4 regions of the Neptunicella sp. genome follow, and region 1 is predicted to be linked to each of the others. Evidence: predicted binding sites of a transcription regulator. Region 1 holds the regulator's gene; each other region holds the start of a gene.
The links. The regulator sigma-54, encoded in region 1, starts transcription at its own class of promoters, with help from an activator protein. The targets are predictions, from matches to a motif close to GTTGGCACGNNNNTNGNNT.

Region 1 (5,339 bases):
TTGCAATTGTTACGTAACTGCGGTTGTTCCGCTCTAAGTGGGGAAGCCAGGTGGTAATCAAATTTTGTATTTGCCAGATGAATTTAGTCACAATAGGTTGTGCACCAAGAAAATTCTGTACGGCGCTGTCTAATCCGGTCAGGTGTTTCAAATCCGGTTCCCAGTGAGGATTGGGCAAAAAACGTGAGTCGAATACATAATCAGCGTCTTTGGAAATGCCATGTTTAAATCCGAATGACTCAAATACAATGACTAAACGAGAGCTTTTTTTACCCAATATCCTTTCACGGACCAATTCAGCTAGCTGATGCACGGACAGTTCGCCGGTATCCAGATACAAATCAGCACGTTCAATGATGGGAGCCAACAGTTTAGTTTCTGCCATGATGGCTTCACTAAGGGATTTATTATGTCGGGATAAGGGATGTAAACGACGAGTTTCGCTAAAGCGTTTAATTAATACATCGTCACTGGCATCCAGATAGACAATATTCATATCCCAGCTATCGGGCAGATAATTGAGAATTTCGACTAATTCATCGGGATCTTTGGGTAGGTTACGCACATCAATACTGACTGCGACCTGATCATATTCATCCACCACGGTGTGAGTCAGGGTGGGGAGTAAGTTAACCGGCAGATTATCAACACAGTAATAGCCGAGATCTTCCAATACCCTTAACGCAATAGATTTTCCCGAGCCTGAACGTCCGCTGATAATCATCAGCTTCATATTATCGCCTCATAAAGTTCATGATTGCTTTCGGCCTGACGTATTTGTTTGAGAATATCTTTATCGCTTAATTTACCGGCGATGGTAGCCAACGTTTGTAAATGTCCTTGAGCTTGATCCGCGGGTACCAGTAGAGCAAAGAATATATCCACCGGTTTGTTATCAATTGCATCAAAGCTAATTGGTGTTTGGCAAGTAACTAAAATTCCCAGTACTTTATCCAGTTCAGCCAGTCGCCCATGGGGCAGGGCAATGCCATTACCAATACCGGTACTGCCCATTTTCTCTCGGGATAACAGACTTTCGAGTATTTGATCCGAACTCAATTGCGGCAATGCTTGGTGAGCAATATTGCTGATGGTTTCCAAAATACGTTTTTTACTGGAATCTTCGGCTGCACAAACTGTGCAGCCGGGAGTGAGTATATTTTTAATTTCCATTAATTATTACTGCTTTTACTGAGTCATTTAATATGGATTAATGCCGACTGACTTTTTCCTTATGCTTAATCACCTGTCGATCAAGCTTGTCAATTAAATTGTCTATTGCTGCATACATATCATTACGCTCTGAGGTAGCAAAGACTTCAGCACCATGTAGATGTAACGTCGCTTCGGCTTTTTGATTGAGCTTTTCGACGTTAAGTATTACATGGACGTTATTGATATGATCGAAATGTCTTTCCAGTTTGGTAAATTTATTATCTACGTAATCACGTAGTGAGTCTGTAATTTCGACATGGTGGCCAGTCAGGTTGATTTGCATATCGCGACTTCCTTAAATTTGACGTTCAAGCTGCTCCGTTAAAGCAGACTTTTACGTTGGTTAGACGGTGGAATCATTAATGATTCGCGGTATTTTGCAATGGTTCGCCGAGCAACCATAATACCTTGATCGGCCAACAATTGCGCAATCTTACTATCACTCAGAGGTTTACTTTGTGTTTCTGCCGCAACCAGCTTTTTAATTAATGCCCGTATTGCAGTGGACGAACACTCACCGCCATTTTCAGTGGCGACATGGCTGGAGAAGAAATACTTCAGTTCATAAATCCCTCTGGGGGTATGCATATATTTCTGTGTGGTGACACGGGAAATGGTTGATTCATGCATATCCACCATTTCTGCGACATCATTTAACACCATTGGTTTCATCGCTTCAGGACCATATTCAAAAAATCCCTGTTGCTGCTGCACAATACAGTTGGACACTTTGAGCAGAGTTTCGTTGCGACTTTGCAGACTTTTAATAAACCACTTGGCTTCTTGCATGTGTGAGCGAATAAACTGACTGTCGCTGGTATTTTTGACACTGCGACTCATGGCCGCATATTGCTGATTGATATTGAGTTTGGGAAGACTATCGGGATTCAGTTCGACAACCCAGCGGCCATTCTTTTTCATCACCGATACGTCCGGTATCACATATTCTGGCTCAGTGGTAATTAAGGCATTGCCGGGACGTGGATTAAGGGTCTGAATTAATCGTATGGTTTCCCGCAGTTGTTCTTCATTTAGGCGCGCCTTGCGCATCAGAGTGCGATAATCCTTACTGGCCAGTAAATCCATGTATTGGGTAATTAGCAGTTTGGCTTCTTCTAGCCAGGGGGTGTCAGCGGCAAACTGGTTAAGCTGTACCATCAAACATTCGGCCGGTGTTCGTGATCCAACACCAACAGGATCGAACATTTGCACCCGTTTTAATACGCAATTCACTTCGTCAATGTCGACTTCTTCATTATCGAGACTATTCAGAATATCTTCAGTAGACACGGTGAGATAACCGGATTCATCAATAGAATCAATAATGGCAGTGGCAATCGCGATATCTGTTTCACTGAAGTGGGTCAGGCGCATTTGCCATAATAAATGTTCTTGAATGTTGTCGGTGGTTTCACCCTGATAAATTTGTTCATCATCACCACCGCTAATGGGAGCGGCTGGCGCCGAGGATGCACTGTAATATTCATCCCAGGTTGAATCGATAGGTAATTCGTCGGGTAATTCATTTTTCTCTAGAGCATCACCAGACTCAATACTGTCACTGGCTTCATAGTCATTATCTGAATCTTTGTTTTCGTTTTCGGGGAAGTCCTGATTATCTTCTGCTTCCAATAGTGGATTGGCATCCAAGGCTTCCTGAATTTCCTGCTGAAGATCGATGGTCGACAATTGCAACAGCCGGATGGCTTGCTGCAACTGCGGTGTCATGGTCAGTTGTTGGCTAAATTTTAATTGTAATGAGGGCTTCATTTACGTCTTGTCGTGTCCCGTTAATTCAAAAACCAGCTAAGGCTGTTACATTGCTAATGGTTGATGTTTTGTTTGCTAACTATAGCTTGAATTGCTCGCCCAGGTATACATCCCTTACTTGTTGATTACTTAGCACCTGTTCGGCATTGCCTTGGGCAATTAATTCTCCATGACTAACGATATAGGCGGTTTCGCACACATCAAGGGTCTCACGAACATTGTGATCGGTGATTAACACGCCAATCCCCCGGTCTTTGAGGTGATTGATAATTTTCTTTATATCGGTCACAGAAATAGGATCGACGCCCGCAAAGGGTTCGTCAAGCAAAATAAATTCCGGATCGGCAGATAATGCGCGGGCAATTTCTACCCGTCGCCGTTCGCCACCCGACAAACTCATACCAAGACTATTACGAATATGATTAATGTTGAACTCATCCAACAGGGCGTCTGCATGCTCTTCGCGCTCAGCCTTACTCAGATCTTTACGAGTTTCTAGAATCGCCATCAAGTTCTGCCATACCGTCAATTTACGAAAAATCGATGACTCTTGCGGTAAATATCCAATACCTTTGCGGGCACGAACATGCATAGGTTGCAAAGTCAGCTCCTGATCATCAATAAAAATTTGACCTTTATCGATAGGAACCAAGCCGACAATCATATAGAAGGTGGTCGTTTTACCTGCCCCATTTGGCCCTAATAATCCAACAATTTGGCCAGTAGAGACTTGTAAACTCACATCGGTTACCACCTGACGGGATTTGTAGGATTTGGCTAAATGGGTGGCTTTAAGGGTTGCCATCTTATTTTTCCTGTGTGCCGGGTTGATAGATAGTGATCGTGCGTCCATCGTCATCGTTACTGCCGTTGGCACTAAATTGTTCATTTTCCATATCGAACTCAATAAATTCGGCCTTAACCATACTGTTTTGTAAGTGCAGTTCGGCATTGGTGGTAAGCGTTAATACCCGTTCGCCCAGGGTATATTTGATTTCGTTGGCTAAGGCTTTAATCATACTGCCATCATCAGACTTTTGCTGATAGCTGGCGGGATTGCCACGAGCAATAAAAATTTCACTGCCAGGACCATCTTTGGCTATCACATCCACCTCATCGGCATCAATCACCAAACTGCCTTGGGTAATATGTACATTACCACGGTAGAATCCGGATTTTTCGATGCCGTCTGCTTTGTTATTTTCAGATAATATTTCCAGTGGCTGCTTGAAATCAGCCTTATCAGCAAAAGCATGTAGGGGAACCAGCAGTAATGCCAGATAACCCGCTTTAATGGCTAAGGTTGGGTGAAAAAGTCGATTTAGCATGATTAAGTAGCTCAAAAGTTCGTTTATTTAAATTAGCGGTAAAACCAGTGCCTTGAACGACAAAGTTCTTGCCACTAATGGTTACCAACTGATCGGAAGAGAGGGTGTTGTTATTCAGGTCAATTTCAATGAAATCGGTTTTCATGGTTTGAATAAACCCTTCTTTATCGGTGCTTTGTAATACCACATTATCTTCTAAATGCAGTCGATTATCATCGTATAATGTACCTTCCACCGCGCTGACGTGCCAAGGACGCTCCTGTGCCGTGGTAAATATGGTGTATTGAGGTTGCTCAAATAAAGTAAAGCCAAGTAACTGGTAATGTTCCATATGCTCTGCATAAACCTGATGGTGAATTTCACCTTGTTTATCATACAACGTACTTTGCATTTTATTGGCTTGGTAATTGGGGCGCCAGGCTTCTTCGGTTTTATCTGTTGTTTGGGTAGGTGAATCGGTTAGCCAGTCTTCAAAATTAAGCACTAATACCAGTAAAAACAGTAAACATATACTGATCGACACTTTGCTCATGTGCTGCTTCCATGAATGTGATTTAGTTTTTTGTGTGCATGTAAAATTAAATCACAGACTTCGCGTACTGCGCCAAATCCACCGCGCAAGCTGGTAATATAGTCAGCTTGTTGACGAACGTATGGGTGACCATCCGCTACTGAAATGCGTATCCCTGCTTCATCAAACATGCCTAAATCTGGCATATCATCACCCATTGCTGCAATATGGTTGCTGTCCAATTTAAGCTTGTTTGCCAATGTTTGTAACGCGGGGCCTTTGTTTTCTTCACCCTGAATGATGTGCGTCACACCTAAACTGGTCATGCGTTGGGTAACAATATTGGATGAACGTCCAGTAATGACCGCAACTTGAATACCTAATTTTTGAATCGCTTTAACGCCATAGCCATCACGGGTATGAAAGGCTTTTAGTTCTTCACCATCATTACCTAAATAAATGCGCCCATCAGAAAATATGCCATCGACATCGCAAGCCAATAGTTTGATGCGGGC
Region 2 (5,339 bases), on a different contig from region 1:
ATTATGTCAGCAGTAGGTTGGCTTTCATTTTGTTGCTGGCGAGCATTTTCTCTGGCTTGATTGAGAGCCCGTTGAATTAAACTGATTGCTTCATCGATATCAAAAGGTTTGGGCAGATATTCAAAAGCCCCACCTTTAAAGGCGTTAACCGCGGAATCCAAATCGGAATGAGCCGTCATAATGATAATGGGTAAGTCCGGAAAGCGACTCTGTACTTCACTAAGCAGTTGCATACCGTCCATATGAGGCATACGAATATCCGAAATGATCACTTCCGGTTGTTGTGACGTTTCCAATTGTAATAATACATCTCTGGGATCGGCAAAACTGAAGCAATCAATGTTTTCTGCTTGTAGGGCTTTTTGCAAAACCCAACGTATCGAGTTGTCGTCATCAACGATCCAAACGGGTGCGTAATCCATTAACTGGTTTCCTTTTGCTCAATAATAGGTAAATAAATGCTAAATTCGGTATGGCCTGGCCAGCTTTCTACGTCTATTTTGCCTTTGTGGTGGTCAACAATATTTTGTGCAATTGATAAACCTAAACCGGTGCCATCTTTTTTGCCGGTAACCATCGGATAAAATAAGGTGTCTCTTAATTTAATTGGAATGCCAGGGCCGTTATCGATTATTTGTATCTTTGCGCATAATGGAAAGCGTTGACCATGGATAGTAAGTTGCCTTTCAATGCGGGTAATAAACTGTATTTCACCTTTGCCTTGTAAGGCTTGTACGCTATTGCGGGCAATGTTCAGAACAGCTTGTTGTATTTGGTCAGGATCAAGCCACAAGTCAGGAATACTGGGATCGTAATCTCGACTAATTTTAATCTGACTAATATCGTCAAGGTTAAGCAGATTACGGATTTTTTCTAGTACAGCATGAACATTATAAACTTGGAAACTGGATAACTTATTGGGTCCTAGTAAGCGATCAACCAGATTGGTTAATCTGTCTGCCTGTTCGATAATAATTTCGGTGAATTCCAGTAATTCTGGATTATCTAACTGTTTTCCCAGCAGTTGTGCAGCACCACGTAATCCGCCTAAAGGATTTTTAATTTCATGAGCAAGTCCTCTTACTAACTCTTTAGCCGCTTGTTGTTGCGCCCATTGTAAATTTTCTTTGCTAATGCGCTTTTGCTGATCAATGGGCTTTATTTCAAGAACAAGATGGGCTTTACCTTTTAATTCAATATGACTGATAGTGACATCCACTAAACTGTGGCGGCCATCTTGGAAAATAATCTGTACTTCACTATCGGAAAAACTGTTGGCTTGTTTTAGGGTTCGGTATAAACGGCCAATATGCAGGGTGCTGCTACTAAATAACTCTGGAAGAGGTAAACCCAGTAACCGGTTTATACTAATTTCCATTAGTGTTTCAGTCGCTGGATTGGCAGACAGAATAGTCAGTTCATCATCAACTAAGATAATGGCGCTGGTTAGATATTGGGTTAAATCAACTCGTTGAGATTTTTCTAGCATCTGAATACTATATCCTGCGCACTAAATTGGTGCATCAGTTATTTGATGATTATGCCAACAGCTCGAAAATCCTAATTAGGTCTAGTTAGAACTGATGCCTTATGTAGGTAAAATACCCTATCCTGACTAGATGCAATAAGCTTGCCTGATTGGCTAACTAATTTAATCGAAATGACATGTTCACCGCGGTCAATATTGTGCAGTGTAAAATTCAGACTGGCTTGCTGAATAAGCATTTTTCCGTCTAAAAAAAGCTGGGCTATTCCACTTGCTTTGGGTTCAATAGAGGCTACTACAGATAACTCTCCATTATTGTTACGAATGGTTTGCTGCTCGGTGGGGGAACTGATAATAAGTTGATGACTTACAGATGTTTTTTCCACTTTCTGGTTGCGAGTCGTGGTCGGTATTTTGCCTTGATAGGCTGGCATAACAGCGCTATTCGCAGAAGACAAATCAACGGGTTGTGCATTCCCGGTTGGTATGTCGGTATAAACAACACTGCCATCTTGCTGGATTACTTTATACAGCTGGCCTGCGTAAGTTACAGTACAAAGTAAGTAAAAACATAGTGTTAGGGCTTTCATGATTGCCACCTTCGTGTGGAGCTGGTCTTCAGTTTAGTGTGTCCTGAGCAAATAAAAAAGCCCGCAGTAACGCGGGCTTTTTACAATAGTATTAGAACTTATAAGCTGTAGTACATCTCAAACTCAACTGGGTGAGTAGTCATGTTTAGCTTTTCAACGTCGGCACGTTTTAGTTGAATATAAGCATCAATCATATCATCAGTGAATACACCGCCAGCGGTCAAAAATTCACGATCGCTATCCAATGCTTCCAAAGCCATTTCCAACGAGCTTGATACAGTCGGGATTTCTGCCGCTTCTTCTGCAGGCAAGTCATACAAGTCTTTATCCATAGCATCACCAGGGTGGATCTTGTTTTTGATACCGTCAAGACCGGCCATTAGCATTGCCGAGAAGCTTAGGTAAGGGTTACCTGTTGGATCAGGGAAACGTACTTCAATACGACGGGCTTTATCGCTGGTCACATGTGGAATACGAATAGAGGCAGAGCGGTTGCACGCAGAATAAGCTAGCATAACCGGTGCTTCAAAGTGCGGTACTAAACGCTTGTACGAGTTAGTTGAAGGGTTGGTAAAGGCGTTAATCGCGCGTGCGTGCTTAATGATACCGCCAATGTAGTACAACGCTTCTTCAGACAAGTTACCGTATTTGTCACCCGCAAAAATGTTCTTGCCACCTTTACTGATTGACTGATGCACGTGCATACCTGAACCATTGTCACCTACTAGTGGTTTAGGCATAAAAGTAGCCGTTTGACCGTAAGCGTGTGCAACGTTGTGGACAACATATTTATAAATTTGAACTTCGTCAGCTTTGTTAACTAACGTGTTGAATTGACAAGCAATTTCGTTTTGTCCTGCAGTGGCAACTTCATGGTGATGTGCTTCAACAACCAAGCCCATTTCTTCCATAACCAAACACATAGCAGCACGAATATCATGTGCAGAATCAACAGGAGGAACCGGGAAATATCCGCCTTTAACACCAGGACGGTGACCCATGTTGCCACCTTCGTACTCAGTACCTGAATTCCATTTCGCTTCAGTAGAGTCAATTTTGTAGAAACAACCAGACATGTCTGCGTTGAATTTTACGTCATCAAACAAGAAAAACTCTGGTTCAGGACCAAAAAATGCAGTATCACCGATACCGGTGGTTTTAAGATAATTTTCGGCACGACGAGCAACAGAGCGTGGATCACGTTCGTAACCTTGCATAGTGCTAGGCTCTAAAATATCACAGCGAACATTGACTTGAGTTTCTTCTGAGAAAGGGTCAATAACAACGCTTGCAGAATCTGGCATTAACACCATGTCTGATTCGTTGATACCTTTCCAACCGGAAATCGAAGAACCATCGAACATTTTTCCTTCTTCGAAGAACTCTTCATCAACTTGATGTGCAGGAATTGATACGTGCTGCTCTTTTCCTTTTGTATCAGTGAAACGCAAATCAACAAATTTCGCTTCACTTTCTTTAATTAATTCTAAAGCCTTTTCTACTGACATTATGTCCTCCGGTAAAAGTACAAAGACGTTAAAGATATTTCTGAAATATATTTTCAAAATTACTAACGTGAATCTATAGCTATAATCATGCCAATTAAGCGTATCTGATTTTATCCAGATAATATAGGCTCTAGGCTGGTGCGATGTTATGTCGCCTTATGGATTTGTCGCACCATAATGATCCAGAGTGGATCATTATGGTGCATAATGGTGCATTTGTAATAAAAAAACGTTTAATAATGACATTTGAATGGAAAAAGTTATAACCGGTCAATATGGCGTGCAGATTAAATAATCTAAAAAATAGCTTATCTTGATAAAGTATCGTCGCTAATTTGCTCATTACCCTGTACAATCCGCCGCCAGCATTATAGGGGTCGCTAATTCTAGCTGATATTTGAAGAATTAAAGCCATACTGGCTAAACCCCGGTAAGAATATTTTTTATTTAATTAATCGAGAAAAACATGACATCACAACTTCCTTCAGTCGAGCAGCTTCGCAATATTGCAATTATTGCTCACGTTGACCACGGTAAAACAACCTTGGTTGATAAGTTATTACAGCAATCAGGCACCCTCGAAGGTCGCGGTGAAGCCGAAGAGCGTGTGATGGATTCCAACGATATAGAAAAAGAGCGTGGGATTACTATCCTGGCCAAAAATACTGCCATTAAGTGGAACGAATACCGCATTAATATTGTGGACACTCCGGGACACGCTGACTTTGGTGGTGAAGTAGAACGTGTTATGTCGATGGTTGACTCGGTATTACTGCTGGTTGATGCGCAAGAAGGTCCAATGCCACAAACCCGCTTTGTAACCCAAAAAGCCTTTGCTCAAGGTCTTAAACCCATCGTAGTAATTAACAAAATTGATAAACCAGGCGCACGTCCTGACTGGGTTATGGATCAGGTATTTGATTTGTTTGATAACTTGGGAGCGACTGATGAGCAGCTTGATTTCCAAGTGGTTTACGCCTCTGCATTAAATGGTTGGGCATCTTTAGAATCGGATCAAGCCGGCACTGATATGACGCCGTTATTTGAAACTATTGTTGAACACGTGGCTCCTCCTGCTGCGGATATTGACGGCGCATTCCAAATGCAAATTTCCCAGCTGGATTACAACTCCTATGTAGGCGTTATCGGTGTGGGGCGTGTTACTCGTGGTTCAGTTAAAACCAATCAACAAGTTACCATTGTTGGTGCTGATGGCACTAAGCGCAATGGTAAAGTAGGTCAAGTATTAGGTTACTTGGGACTAGAGCGTCACGAAGTGGATAAAGCGAATGCGGGCGATATTATTGCGATTACTGGTTTAGGTGAGCTTAAAATTTCTGACACCATCTGCGATCAAAATAACGTTGAAGCCTTGCCTGCATTAACGGTTGATGAGCCTACCGTTACAATGACCTTCCAGGTAAATACTTCTCCATTTGCGGGTAAAGAAGGTAAGTACGTTACGTCACGTAATATTCTGGACCGTCTGAAAGCTGAATTAGTGCATAACGTGGCGTTGCGTGTTGAAGAAACACCGGATCCGGATAAATTCAAAGTGTCGGGACGTGGTGAATTACACTTGGGTATTCTGATTGAAAACATGCGTCGTGAAGGCTACGAATTAGCGGTATCTCGTCCTGAAGTAATTGTAAGAACGGTTGATGGTAAGCTGGAAGAACCCTTTGAAACGGTCACCATTGACTGTGAAGAAGAACATCAGGGCTCCATTATGGAACAGTTAGGTACCCGCAAAGC
Region 3 (5,339 bases), on a different contig from region 1:
ACTCGATCAGAACAATCCAGTTATTAAGCTTCGCCAAGCTATTGTAAATATCGGTAACGATGAACGAGCCGTTATAGAAAACCTGGAAAAAGTTATAAAAGATGACGAATCCCTGGAGCAGGGCTGGATGCAGTTGGCTGCAGCTCATTTGAGAGTTGGAGATAAAAACGCTGCGTTGTCAGTTGCCAAAAATTGGGAAGAGAAAGACCCCGCAAATGGAAAGACTTTAGCCGGTTTTATCTATATGAATACTGGAGAAGCTGACAAAGCAATAGATTTGTTTAACGAAGCGTTGAAAATAGATCCTGTACATATGGGTGCTCATCAATATTTGTTACAGACTTATAGTGGATTAAAGCAGTACCAAAAAGCACTTGATAAAGCATCAGAGATCCTTTCTTTTGCACCGGATAATACCCCTGCGCTAATAGCACTAATTGATGCGGGTAAGAGTTTAGATAAGTCATCTGAAATAGATGACATCATTTCAAAACTAATAAAAGACTCAAACGATAAAAAGATTGCCTTGGCAGTTAATGCCAAAGCACAAGGTAATGCGTCAAAAGCGATAAGCATATTAACCAGTGTTGAGCTCGATTTTCTGGGTTACATGACATTAGGCGACTCACAAGTACAAGCCAAAGACTTTAATTCAGCGATGGCGACGTATAAGAATTGGGAGTCTGCCTACCCAAATGCGTTAATGCCGGTAGTCAGGCAAATAGGCTTACTTGAACTTCAGAGCGATAATGAAGGTGCACTGGCCTTGACAGAGGCGGGATTAAACAAATTCCCTAACAGGCACACCTTACTGTTACTGAAACTCCATTACCTGACTAAACTAAACCAGATTAAAGCCGCTAACGACCTGTTAGCTCAAATTAAGAAACAAGATGACAAAAGCGGTGCAGAATTACTACCTTATTATGAGGGGTCATTAGCACTCAACGAGAAAGATTTCAAAAAAGCAGAAAAGTTACTTTCCGAGCATCACAAAAAATCACCAAACTTTACTTCCGCGACAATGCTTGCAAAAGCTATGCTAGGAAATAACCAAATTGATGAAGCTGAAAAAGTATTGATAGAACAACTAAATAGCACTAAAAATCCACCCAAAAGCTTTATGTATGGAGTCGCAAACTTTTATACATTTACCAAAAACTACGAAAAAGCAGGCCAAATTTATGCTCAGTCAATTGATAAATATGGCGAAAATTTGCAAGTTCTCAACAATCTGGCTTACAACAGAATACAGAGTGGTGATATTGAAGGGGCTAGAGTGCCTGCACAAAAGGCTTTAAAACTGGCTCCAGATATGCCGCAAATATTAGATACAATGGGTTGGGTTGAGTTTAAAAGTGGCAACTTGGATCAAGCTTATCAATATCTAAGTTCAGCAGCTAAAAAAGCACCTAATATCAACGATATTGTATTACATCTTGCAGAAGTATTAATCGAACTTAAGCAATACAGTAAAGCAAGTTTAATGATGCGTGAGATGAAAGATCTAAGCTCCGTTCAGCGTAATACGCGAACTGAACTATCAAAGAAAATTCCTTAACACACTCCAGTGGCAGCATGATTTTGATAAGCATGCTGCCATGCCCGCTATACTAATCTGCTTGCTTTAACTTGATATAATGGTATCGAGCCACATGCTGTGCATGATGAGATTGATCAAAATAGGTGGAAGAGCATCACCACAGTTTAATTTACTTGTAGGGGTACTCCTATTTAGCTGTATGTGGATCCCAAACATCCCAACTCAGTATCTTTCTCTTGGCTGGAAATTATTCCAATGCCAATCTGCGAATAGATGGCTGTCGCGCCAAATCAAAATCAATTTATTAACAGCGCCAAAGTCGCGTTGACTGAACGGTTGATTAGAACATATAAGCGAATGAGAAAACCGGCAAGGCGAGCGAAGGTTTAAGGCAATAGAATATTAGTAGTAGAAGCGTTGTACGATAGCTAAATAACCCAATGCCAAATAACCTCAACTCTGTATAAGCAACGCCCTACAGCACAGCCATATTTGCCCAGCTATGCGTTATTCGCAAAGGGTTTAGAATAACTAAACCACTTGGCGAACGCCTTTATCTGAACAAATCTGCCTGTGCTGTACCTTTATCTTCTCTCGAACAATAGTTGAAATTACTATAACCCTTTAAAATATAAGAAGTATTTCAAATAAAAACGACATTTCTTATCCAGAGTTGAGGTTAAATAGCAAAAATAAAAAAACCGCCAGAACCAAAAGTTCTGACGGCCTCAATAGTACTAATATTTCTTGTTTTGCTTACTTCTGGCGTCTGCGCGAAGCACCAGCCAGGCCCAACAGGCCTAAACCCAAGATAGCAATTGAAGATGGCTCTGGAATTGAACTACCACGGAAATCCGCAGTTCCAAACAATTCTAAACCGTCAGGAGTTGCGCCTGAAGGGATAGGTTGGAAACTGGTACTAAATACCCAGTCAGCACCGTCAGTTTGTGTGTCGGTATCAAAGTTGCCCATTGCAGCACCACCAACAACATCTAGTAAACCGCCACCAAGACCGGCATCAGTACCCGCACCGTATGAGCTCAAGGTTGCATCGATACTGGTCATAATACCATGAATACCACTGAAAGTTTCATGTGCTTGCAGCGACAACCAAGGAGTGCCACCATCAACCGCAGTGCTTTTGTCCAGAGCATTATAAGCTGTAGATGAGTCAACATAGAAGTTAATCCAGCCACCAGTGAAGCCAAGACGTGCACCACCACCGTCAGGGATAACACTGGCAATTTCAAAACCGCCAAATTCAAAGGTTAGTTCACAACCACTAGGGCAGAAAGTAGACTGGTTGGTACCATTTAAACCGGTAACCAGACCAAAACCACTTAAAGTATCGACTACGTCATCAGCAGTACCGAACACACCGTCAGCACCTGCATCAAGCAGATCTTCTACTAAATTCGAATTTGAAGTGAAATCAAAGAAACTGTCTGGATCCCAGACTACACCACCAACATTAACTGGTGACGCGATTGCTGAAGCACTAAGACTTAATGCTAAAGCTGCTGCGGAAAAAATTGCCTTATTCATAATTACCTCTACCTCTACATCAACATCAACTTCTACATCAACATTAATATCTAAAATTAAAAAGACTCGTTTAGTTTATCCGTTAAACTCGTTATGAGCCTTACGAACTACCTTAGTTGAAGCAAGCATTGGGCCAACTTTTCAATTAAGTGTAACATGTTGTTTTACATGTATTTTTTAAACTTTGAATTTATATTAATCGCAACTGGCGACATTCACTGTAAAATTTACTGACACCCTAGTTCGGGTAAATGATGCGGGATCTAATTGTTCTGAACGAATTTGCAGCATGAGCATGCCCAACAATGCTCCAGGTGACTCATGTAGAAAACCTGCTTTCAATATACTCGGGTTAAAATTCGCTCCTCAAAGCACAAAGCAGCGGTTTGTGAATATGCTAGATTACCTGTATCCAACCAAAGCCCGAATGTAAATTTCATTTAGCAAGACAATCGCCTCGTCTAGCTAGCACATTTGAAAGTAAGCCCACGTAGAAACGAAAAAACCGCCAGAAGTAACTTCTGGCGGTTCTCAATCAATTATATAAAGGTTTATTGACTTATTTCTGGCGTCTGCGAGAAGCACCAGCTAAACCTAACAGACCTAAACCTAAAATCGCAATTGAAGAAGGTTCTGGGATTGATGTACCACGGAAATCAGCGGTACCAAACAACTCTAGACCATCAGGAGTTGGACCTGCAGGGATCGGTTGGAAACTGGTACTAAATACCCAATCTGCTCCATCAGTTTGTGTATCTGTATCAAAGTTAGCCATTGCGGCGCCGCCAACAACATCAAGCAGCCCACCACCTAAACCAGCATCAGTACCACCACCGTATGTACTCAATGTCGCATCAATACTGGTCATAATACCATGAATACCGCTAAGCGTTTCATGGGCAGTCAAAGATAACCATGGCGCACCACCATCAACAGCAGTACTTTTATCTCCGGGATCATAAGCAGTAGCAGAATCCACATAGAAATTAACCCAGCCACCGGTAAAACCAATCCGAGCACCACCACCATCAGGAATGAAACTGGCGACAGTAAAACCACCGAATTCATAAGTAAGCTCGCAACCGCTAGGACAAAATGCAGATTCGTTAGTACCATTGATACCGGTAACCAAACCAAAGCCATTCAATGTATCTACAACATCATCGGCAGTCATAAACACACCATCAGGACCTGGATCCAGCAAATCTTCAATCAAATTGGAATTTGATGTGAAGTCAAAGAAACTATCTGGATCCCAGACTACACCACCAACATTTACGGCTAGTGCACTTGTTGATAGGCCAAGAGCCGCTGCACCACCAATTAAAGTTTTCTTGATATTCATAATTGTATCCTTTGTATCATTTCATAACTTAAATTATGTACTGTCAGCTCTAAGCTTTTTAACAACGACAACTACACTGAAAAGCTGTACCGACAGTAATAATGCAAAAGAAAAGCCAACCCGCTTAACGAAAAGTTATCATTTTGAAAAATAAGAATAATTTGTAAAAACACTATGATATTTATCTAATAAAGAACATGGGATGTGTAAAATATATTGACACTAGTTTTTTAAGAAGGATTTCATGTTTCTGCGATCGGTCCTTGGCGGTTGACCACTGTGTTTACCAACTCTCAAAAACATCACCCCCGCACCTAATCCAGCAGTTACATGCTGCATTTCCTGCTCCACTGTATTAATGATATCCATTAAAGGCGGGCTTAGATCCGGTTTTGCTAATGAAAGTACACCTGGCGCCGCATATAGCTGTACCGACAGCTTCATTTCGGTACACTTGAGCCAAACTCGCTGTAATTGCCTACCAGTATTAACAATGCCTTTACGAGATACGTCCGAAGCAGTCAATAATAATAAGGCGGGGGATTGTTTAATTGGGTTAACGACGGATTTTTTAGCAATTTGACCACTAGCACCAAGCTTATTCAGCCAGTTCATTACTTTCCAACTACTCATCCACTCAAATCCTTTAGATTCAAATTTGCTGATACCCAACACGTCCAAATTCATACCTGAATCGACTTTTTCTCTAGTAAATGAAACTGTGTTGAATAATTCCTGATGCAGTTGATCAGACTCAAACCTAACTTTTTCAGCTTTATATATTGTTGGAATAATGTCATCTATCTTATTTTTTTGATTAAACCCCAACAACTGGCAGTCAGATTCATTGATCACCGATTGAATATCCTTAATCATTTGATCAGAAACTTCGCCCTCAAATGGAAA
Region 4 (5,339 bases), on a different contig from region 1:
AGAGCGCGTTTACTGATATAGAAAACCGTGAATCAACCAAAGTCGCTGCACTGGATCTAGGTTCGAATAGTTTTCATCTGGTTGTGGCCCGGATAGTCGCTGATTCCGTACAAATACTGCATACCATTAAACAAAAAGTCAGATTGGCAGAAGGGCTGGACGATAATGATGTGTTATCTGATGAAGCGATTAGCCGAGGGTTGGATATTCTTGCGCTAATGGCTCAAAGCCTGACCGGGTTTAGCCCTGATAGTGTCAGGATTGTCGCAACACATACTCTGCGCAAGGCTAAAAACGCCAAAGTCTTTATCAAAGCGGCTCGTAAAATCATGCCCTATCCGGTGGAAATTATTTCTGGTATCGAAGAGGCGCGACTGATTTATTCGGGTGTCGCGCATACCAGTTATGATGATGGGCAACGACTGGTGGTAGATATTGGTGGTGGCTCAACCGAGTGTATCATCGGTGAAGGATTGGAACCCTTATTACTGCGTAGCGTGAAAATGGGCTGTGTGAGCTATACCCAACGGTTTTTTGCCAACGGTGATGTGAGTAAGAAAAGGTTTAATCGCGCGGTTACTGCGGCTCAGCAGGAATTGGAATTACTGGATAAAAAATACCGTAAATTGGGATGGCAATGCTGTATTGGCACCTCCGGTACCATTCGAACTATTCTCGATGTGGCGGCCAAATTATCCGCCAATCCGCAAAAAAGCACGATTGATCTGGCGGATTTAGCGCAAATTAGTGAACTGTGCTGCAAAGCGGATCGGGTTGAGGATATTCAGCTTGATGGCTTGGGCGAAGATCGCCAGCCTGTTTTTGTGGCGGGATTAGCAATCTTAACCGCCGTATTTAAAAGTTTTGATATTGCAGAAATGGCCTATTCCACCAGTGCGTTGCGGGAAGGCGTGATCTATGAAATGGAAGACGGTCTCGCCCGTAATGATATTCGTCAGCGCAGTGCCGAGAGTCTCGCAACTCGTTACGATGTGGATACCGAGCAGGCCCGTCGTGTGCTGGCCACCACCATGCAATTGTATGATGCATGTCAGTCTGGGTGGCAACTCGATAATAACGAATTGAAAAGCATGCTCGGTTGGGCTGCGTTGTTACATGAAGTGGGGTTGCAGATTAATTCCCGCGCAGTACAGCGTCATTCAGCTTACATATTGCAACAAGTGGAATTACCCGGTTTTAATCAGGAGCAGCAGGAGTTGCTTGCGATGCTGGCGGGAGTCCATCGTAAAAAAATTCGGCTGGCTGAATTACCAGAGCTGGATCAATATGACACAGGGCAAGTGTATAAATTGATTGCTTTACTGCGTTTAGCGGTGTTGTTAAATATCCAGCGTCAGGATGACAGCGTGCCAAAGCTTGATGTACAAAGTAAAAATTCAGTTATTAGCCTCACTTTTGCGGATCAATGGCTAGATGAACAACCCTTATTAGCCGCCGATTTAGCGCGGGAAGCCGAACAAATTCACACCCTGAAAATTGAATTGCAGTTTGAATGATTATTGCGACCGACTTGGGGCGATGATAGGTAATCTGAAACAATTGGCTCGCTAAACAACAAGCATTGCTGGCAATCGTTTGACCGCTTCATTTCTAGTGCAAACCCTCCAGTTGTTGTTACTTATTAAATAAATCAGTCATTTCATCAAGGTCAATTAGCGTAATTCGTTTGATTGGCCTTTTATATTTATACCAATTAATCGGCCTGTTGTTGTGACAGGGCATTCTGCTGTGGGGGCTTTTATCTTCTAAAGTTAAGGGGCTGGCACAAATGTTGAAACAGTCGGTATGGATGCGTTAACACAATAATAAAAAATACCCTTTAATTTACTGGAGAACCCGCAAATGTTTGCCGAATTTATCACTAAACACAGGCTAAATGATGATTTTATTGATACAGCCAAGCAGTGGTATGTCCCATTGGCTGAACAACTTGTCGTGCACCATGAAGGTGCAAAACGACCCTTTTATGTGGGACTAAATGGTTGCCAGGGCTCGGGCAAGTCCACCCTCGCTGATTTCATCCAGCAATATTTGGCCGAGAATCACGCTCTGAAAGTGGTGGTACTATCGCTGGATGACTTTTATTTAAGTCGCCAGCAACGCGCTGAATTGGCAATGAAAGTGCATCCATTGCTACAAACCCGTGGCGTACCCGGTACCCATGATATAGCAATGGCAAAACTGGTTCTTGGTCATTTAGCTGAAACCGGAACTGAAGTGGCGCTACCTAAATTTAGTAAGGCGATGGATAACCCGTTGTCGTCAATGTATTGGCCTGTGGTAAAAACACCGGTAGATATTGTCATATTCGAAGGCTGGTGTTGGGGCGTGACGGCGCAGTCTGCCAGTGAGCTTGAACAGTCGGTTAATAGTCTTGAATCAGAACAGGATGAGCGGCGTTTATGGCGCCACTATGTCAACCAGCAACTTAAGACTCATTATGAGCCGCTTTACGAGATGATGGATTACTGGTTGATGTTGCAGGCGCCTAGTTTTGATCACGTTTTTCAGTGGCGGCTGGAACAGGAGAAGAAGCTTGCCGCCAGTACTGACCCCGCAGCGCAAAGTCATATTATGACGACCCGACAAATTTGTGATTTTATCCAGCATTATCAGCGTTTGACTGAACATGGTTTGCAAACCTTGCCGGCCCGGTGTGATCAGGTGTTTAAACTGGATAAAAATCGTCAGATTATCTCACTCAATAGTAAGGAAGCTTATGCTTGAAAACCGTTATATTATTTTTACTGATTTGGACGGTTCGTTACTGGATCACGACACTTACAGCCATCAAGCTGCTGACGCTACGTTAGCTAGACTACATCAACTTAATGTACCGGTGGTACCCAATACCAGTAAAACCGCAGCTGAATTAGACGAATTGCATCAAGAACTCACCTTGGACGCGCCCTTTATTGTTGAGAATGGCGCAGCCGTGTTTATCCCACAAGGGTATTTTCCCCAGCAACCCGATAATACTGAAAGCTATCAACAGTATTGGGTTAAAACCTTTAGTAAAGAGCGACAGCACTGGTTAACGCTGTTAGCGAAAGTGGAATCTGATTTTGCCGGCTTATTTGAACATTTTGCCACCATGAGTGTGCAGCGTATTTGTGACACCACCGGCTTATCGGTTCAACAAGCTGAGCAGGCGGCAGAACGTCATTTTAGTGAGCCGGTGTTATGGCATGGCGATGAACAACAGCGTGAAGCGTTTATCGATGCCTTAGTGGCATTAGGCGCCGATCCGTTGCAGGGCGGACGCTTTATTCATGTTTCTGGTGAATGTAATAAAGGCATAGCCATGCAGTGGTTGGTAGAGGAGTTTAGCCGTCAGGGTGAAGGCGATGTGCAGTATAAATCCATTGCCATCGGGGATAGCCATAACGATATTGCCATGTTGGAGATGGCCAATATCGCAGTAAGAATACTCTCTCCAGTACAACCACTCCCTCAGTTGGCTCGAATACAACACCTTTTTACCAGCACATTACCCGGCCCTGAGGGCTGGAGTGAGTGTATCGAAATTATTATGCAGCAATATTTTAGGAGTAAATAATGGCGGATTTTTATCAAAATGGGGTGGTAACCACCTTACATAATCTGGCCGAACGGCCGGTCGCAGAGTTGGAACAGGAATTGGTTCAGTTTGCTGAGAAACGTCCGATGGCATTGATCTTACCGTCGTTATTTTCCGAGTTGGAAGGTGAGGCGCTACCCAATATTGTAAATCATTTATGTGATGTGCCTTATCTGTCGCAGATTGTGGTGGGATTGGATCGAGCCAGTGAAGATCAGTACCGGCATGCCCTGAAGTTTTTTGACAAATTTCCGCAGGAACATCGTATTTTGTGGAATGACGGCCCACGTTTAAAAGCGCTGGATGCCGAGCTTGCCGATTTGGAATTGGCGCCCAGAGAACTAGGGAAGGGGCGTAATGTGTGGTATTGCATGGGCTATATTTTGGCTTCCGGTAAAGCGGAATCAGTGGCCTTACACGATTGTGACATTTTGACCTATAACCGTGAATTATTAGCCAGACTGATTTACCCGGTTGCGCACCCCAATTTTAACTATGAGTTTTGTAAAGGTTTCTACGCGCGGGTGGCCGATGGCAAGATGAATGGTCGCGTATCACGTTTGCTGGTCACGCCATTACTTAGAGCGCTGAAATCTATTGTTGGTCACAGCCCTTATCTGGAATTTATGGACAGTTTTCGTTATCCATTGGCGGGTGAGTTTTCCTTTCGACGTGATGTACTAAATGACATTCGTATTCCCAGTGATTGGGGACTGGAAATCGGGGTTCTGTCGGAAATGTACCGTAACTATGCCAGTAACCGTTTGTGTCAGGTGGATATTGCTAAAACTTACGATCACAAGCATCAGGAATTGTCTTTGGATGATCAGGCAGCCGGCTTATCCAAAATGTCGATTGATATTACCAAGGCGTTGTTACGCAAACTGGCAACTCAGGGACAAACCTTTAGTAGTGAAACTTTCCGCTCACTCAAGGCAACGTACTTTCGCATTGCATTGGACTTTGTTGAAACTTATCACAACGATGCGGTGATGAACGGGTTAAAACTGGATATTCATAATGAAGAAAAAGCGGTTGAAATGTTTGCCCGAAATATTATGACTGCCGGGCAAAATTTTTTGGAAAACCCGATGGATCGTCCTTTTATTCCTAGTTGGAATAGGGTGGTAAGTGCGATGCCGGACGTTCTTGAACGACTTAAAGAAGCCGTTGAACTGGATTACCAACAATATAAGGAATAATGATGGAGCCGCTCGTTCAGTTACAGGAAAGTGTATTGCATCATTTAGCAGTGATTTATGCCGGTGTGGAAACGGCGGAATCGCTGGAGCAGATTGGAACTAAATTACTGGCCGAAATGAGGTTGGATTCTGCCCAATCTTTGCGGCCAATTGTGCCTCATCAAAACCACTGGGATCAGCATGACGTCGTATTGATTACCTATGGTGACAGTATTGAACAAGATGGCGAGAAACCGTTACAAACCTTACATCGTTTTATGAATGAGCGCTGTAAAGCGGTGATCAATAGCGTGCATATCTTACCGTTTTTTCCTTATAGTTCCGATGATGGTTTTTCGGTGATTGATTATTCCAGTGTGAATGAGGCTTTAGGGAACTGGCAGCATATTGGCGCGATTGCTGATGACTACCGATTAATGTCGGATTTGGTGATTAACCATTGTTCATCGCGCAGTGCCTGGTTTGATAACTTTATTAAAGGTGAAGGTCAGGGCAGTGATTTTTTCTATACCGCGTCACCGGATGATGATTTGTCC

Region 2: the regulator sigma-54 is predicted to act here: its motif matches at 3,661-3,679, upstream of glnA (glutamate--ammonia ligase).
Region 3: the regulator sigma-54 is predicted to act here: its motif matches at 3,208-3,226, upstream of ACTD55_RS05995 (PEP-CTERM sorting domain-containing protein).
Region 4: the regulator sigma-54 is predicted to act here: its motif matches at 1,780-1,798, upstream of ACTD55_RS02470 (kinase).

Annotation. Positions count from the first base shown of each region.
Region 1 covers NZ_JBLWWF010000001.1:8,356-13,694, forward strand. Annotated here, with positions in the region: gene rapZ (RNase adapter RapZ) at 1-733, opposite strand, end outside; gene ptsN (PTS IIA-like nitrogen regulatory protein PtsN) at 730-1,173, opposite strand; gene hpf (ribosome hibernation promoting factor) at 1,211-1,498, opposite strand; gene ACTD55_RS00065 (RNA polymerase factor sigma-54) at 1,537-2,985, opposite strand; gene lptB (LPS export ABC transporter ATP-binding protein) at 3,065-3,790, opposite strand; gene lptA (lipopolysaccharide transport periplasmic protein LptA) at 3,792-4,313, opposite strand; gene lptC (LPS export ABC transporter periplasmic protein LptC) at 4,276-4,845, opposite strand; gene kdsC (3-deoxy-manno-octulosonate-8-phosphatase KdsC) at 4,842-5,339, opposite strand, start outside.
Region 2 covers NZ_JBLWWF010000016.1:1,922-7,260, forward strand. Annotated here, with positions in the region: gene glnG (nitrogen regulation protein NR(I)) at 1-422, opposite strand, end outside; gene glnL (nitrogen regulation protein NR(II)) at 422-1,489, opposite strand; gene ACTD55_RS13205 (DUF4124 domain-containing protein) at 1,561-2,076, opposite strand; gene glnA (glutamate--ammonia ligase) at 2,175-3,584, opposite strand; gene typA (translational GTPase TypA) at 4,051-5,339, shown strand, end outside.
Region 3 covers NZ_JBLWWF010000005.1:220,262-225,600, forward strand. Annotated here, with positions in the region: gene prsT (XrtA/PEP-CTERM system TPR-repeat protein PrsT) at 1-1,561, shown strand, start outside; gene ACTD55_RS05995 (PEP-CTERM sorting domain-containing protein) at 2,300-3,088, opposite strand; gene ACTD55_RS06000 (PEP-CTERM sorting domain-containing protein) at 3,648-4,433, opposite strand; gene ACTD55_RS06005 (hypothetical protein) at 4,656-5,339, opposite strand, start outside.
Region 4 covers NZ_JBLWWF010000002.1:244,591-249,929, reverse strand. Annotated here, with positions in the region: gene ppx (exopolyphosphatase) at 1-1,517, shown strand, start outside; gene ACTD55_RS02470 (kinase) at 1,864-2,748, shown strand; gene ACTD55_RS02465 (HAD-IIB family hydrolase) at 2,741-3,580, shown strand; gene ACTD55_RS02460 (glycosyl transferase) at 3,580-4,803, shown strand; gene ACTD55_RS02455 (sugar phosphorylase) at 4,803-5,339, shown strand, end outside.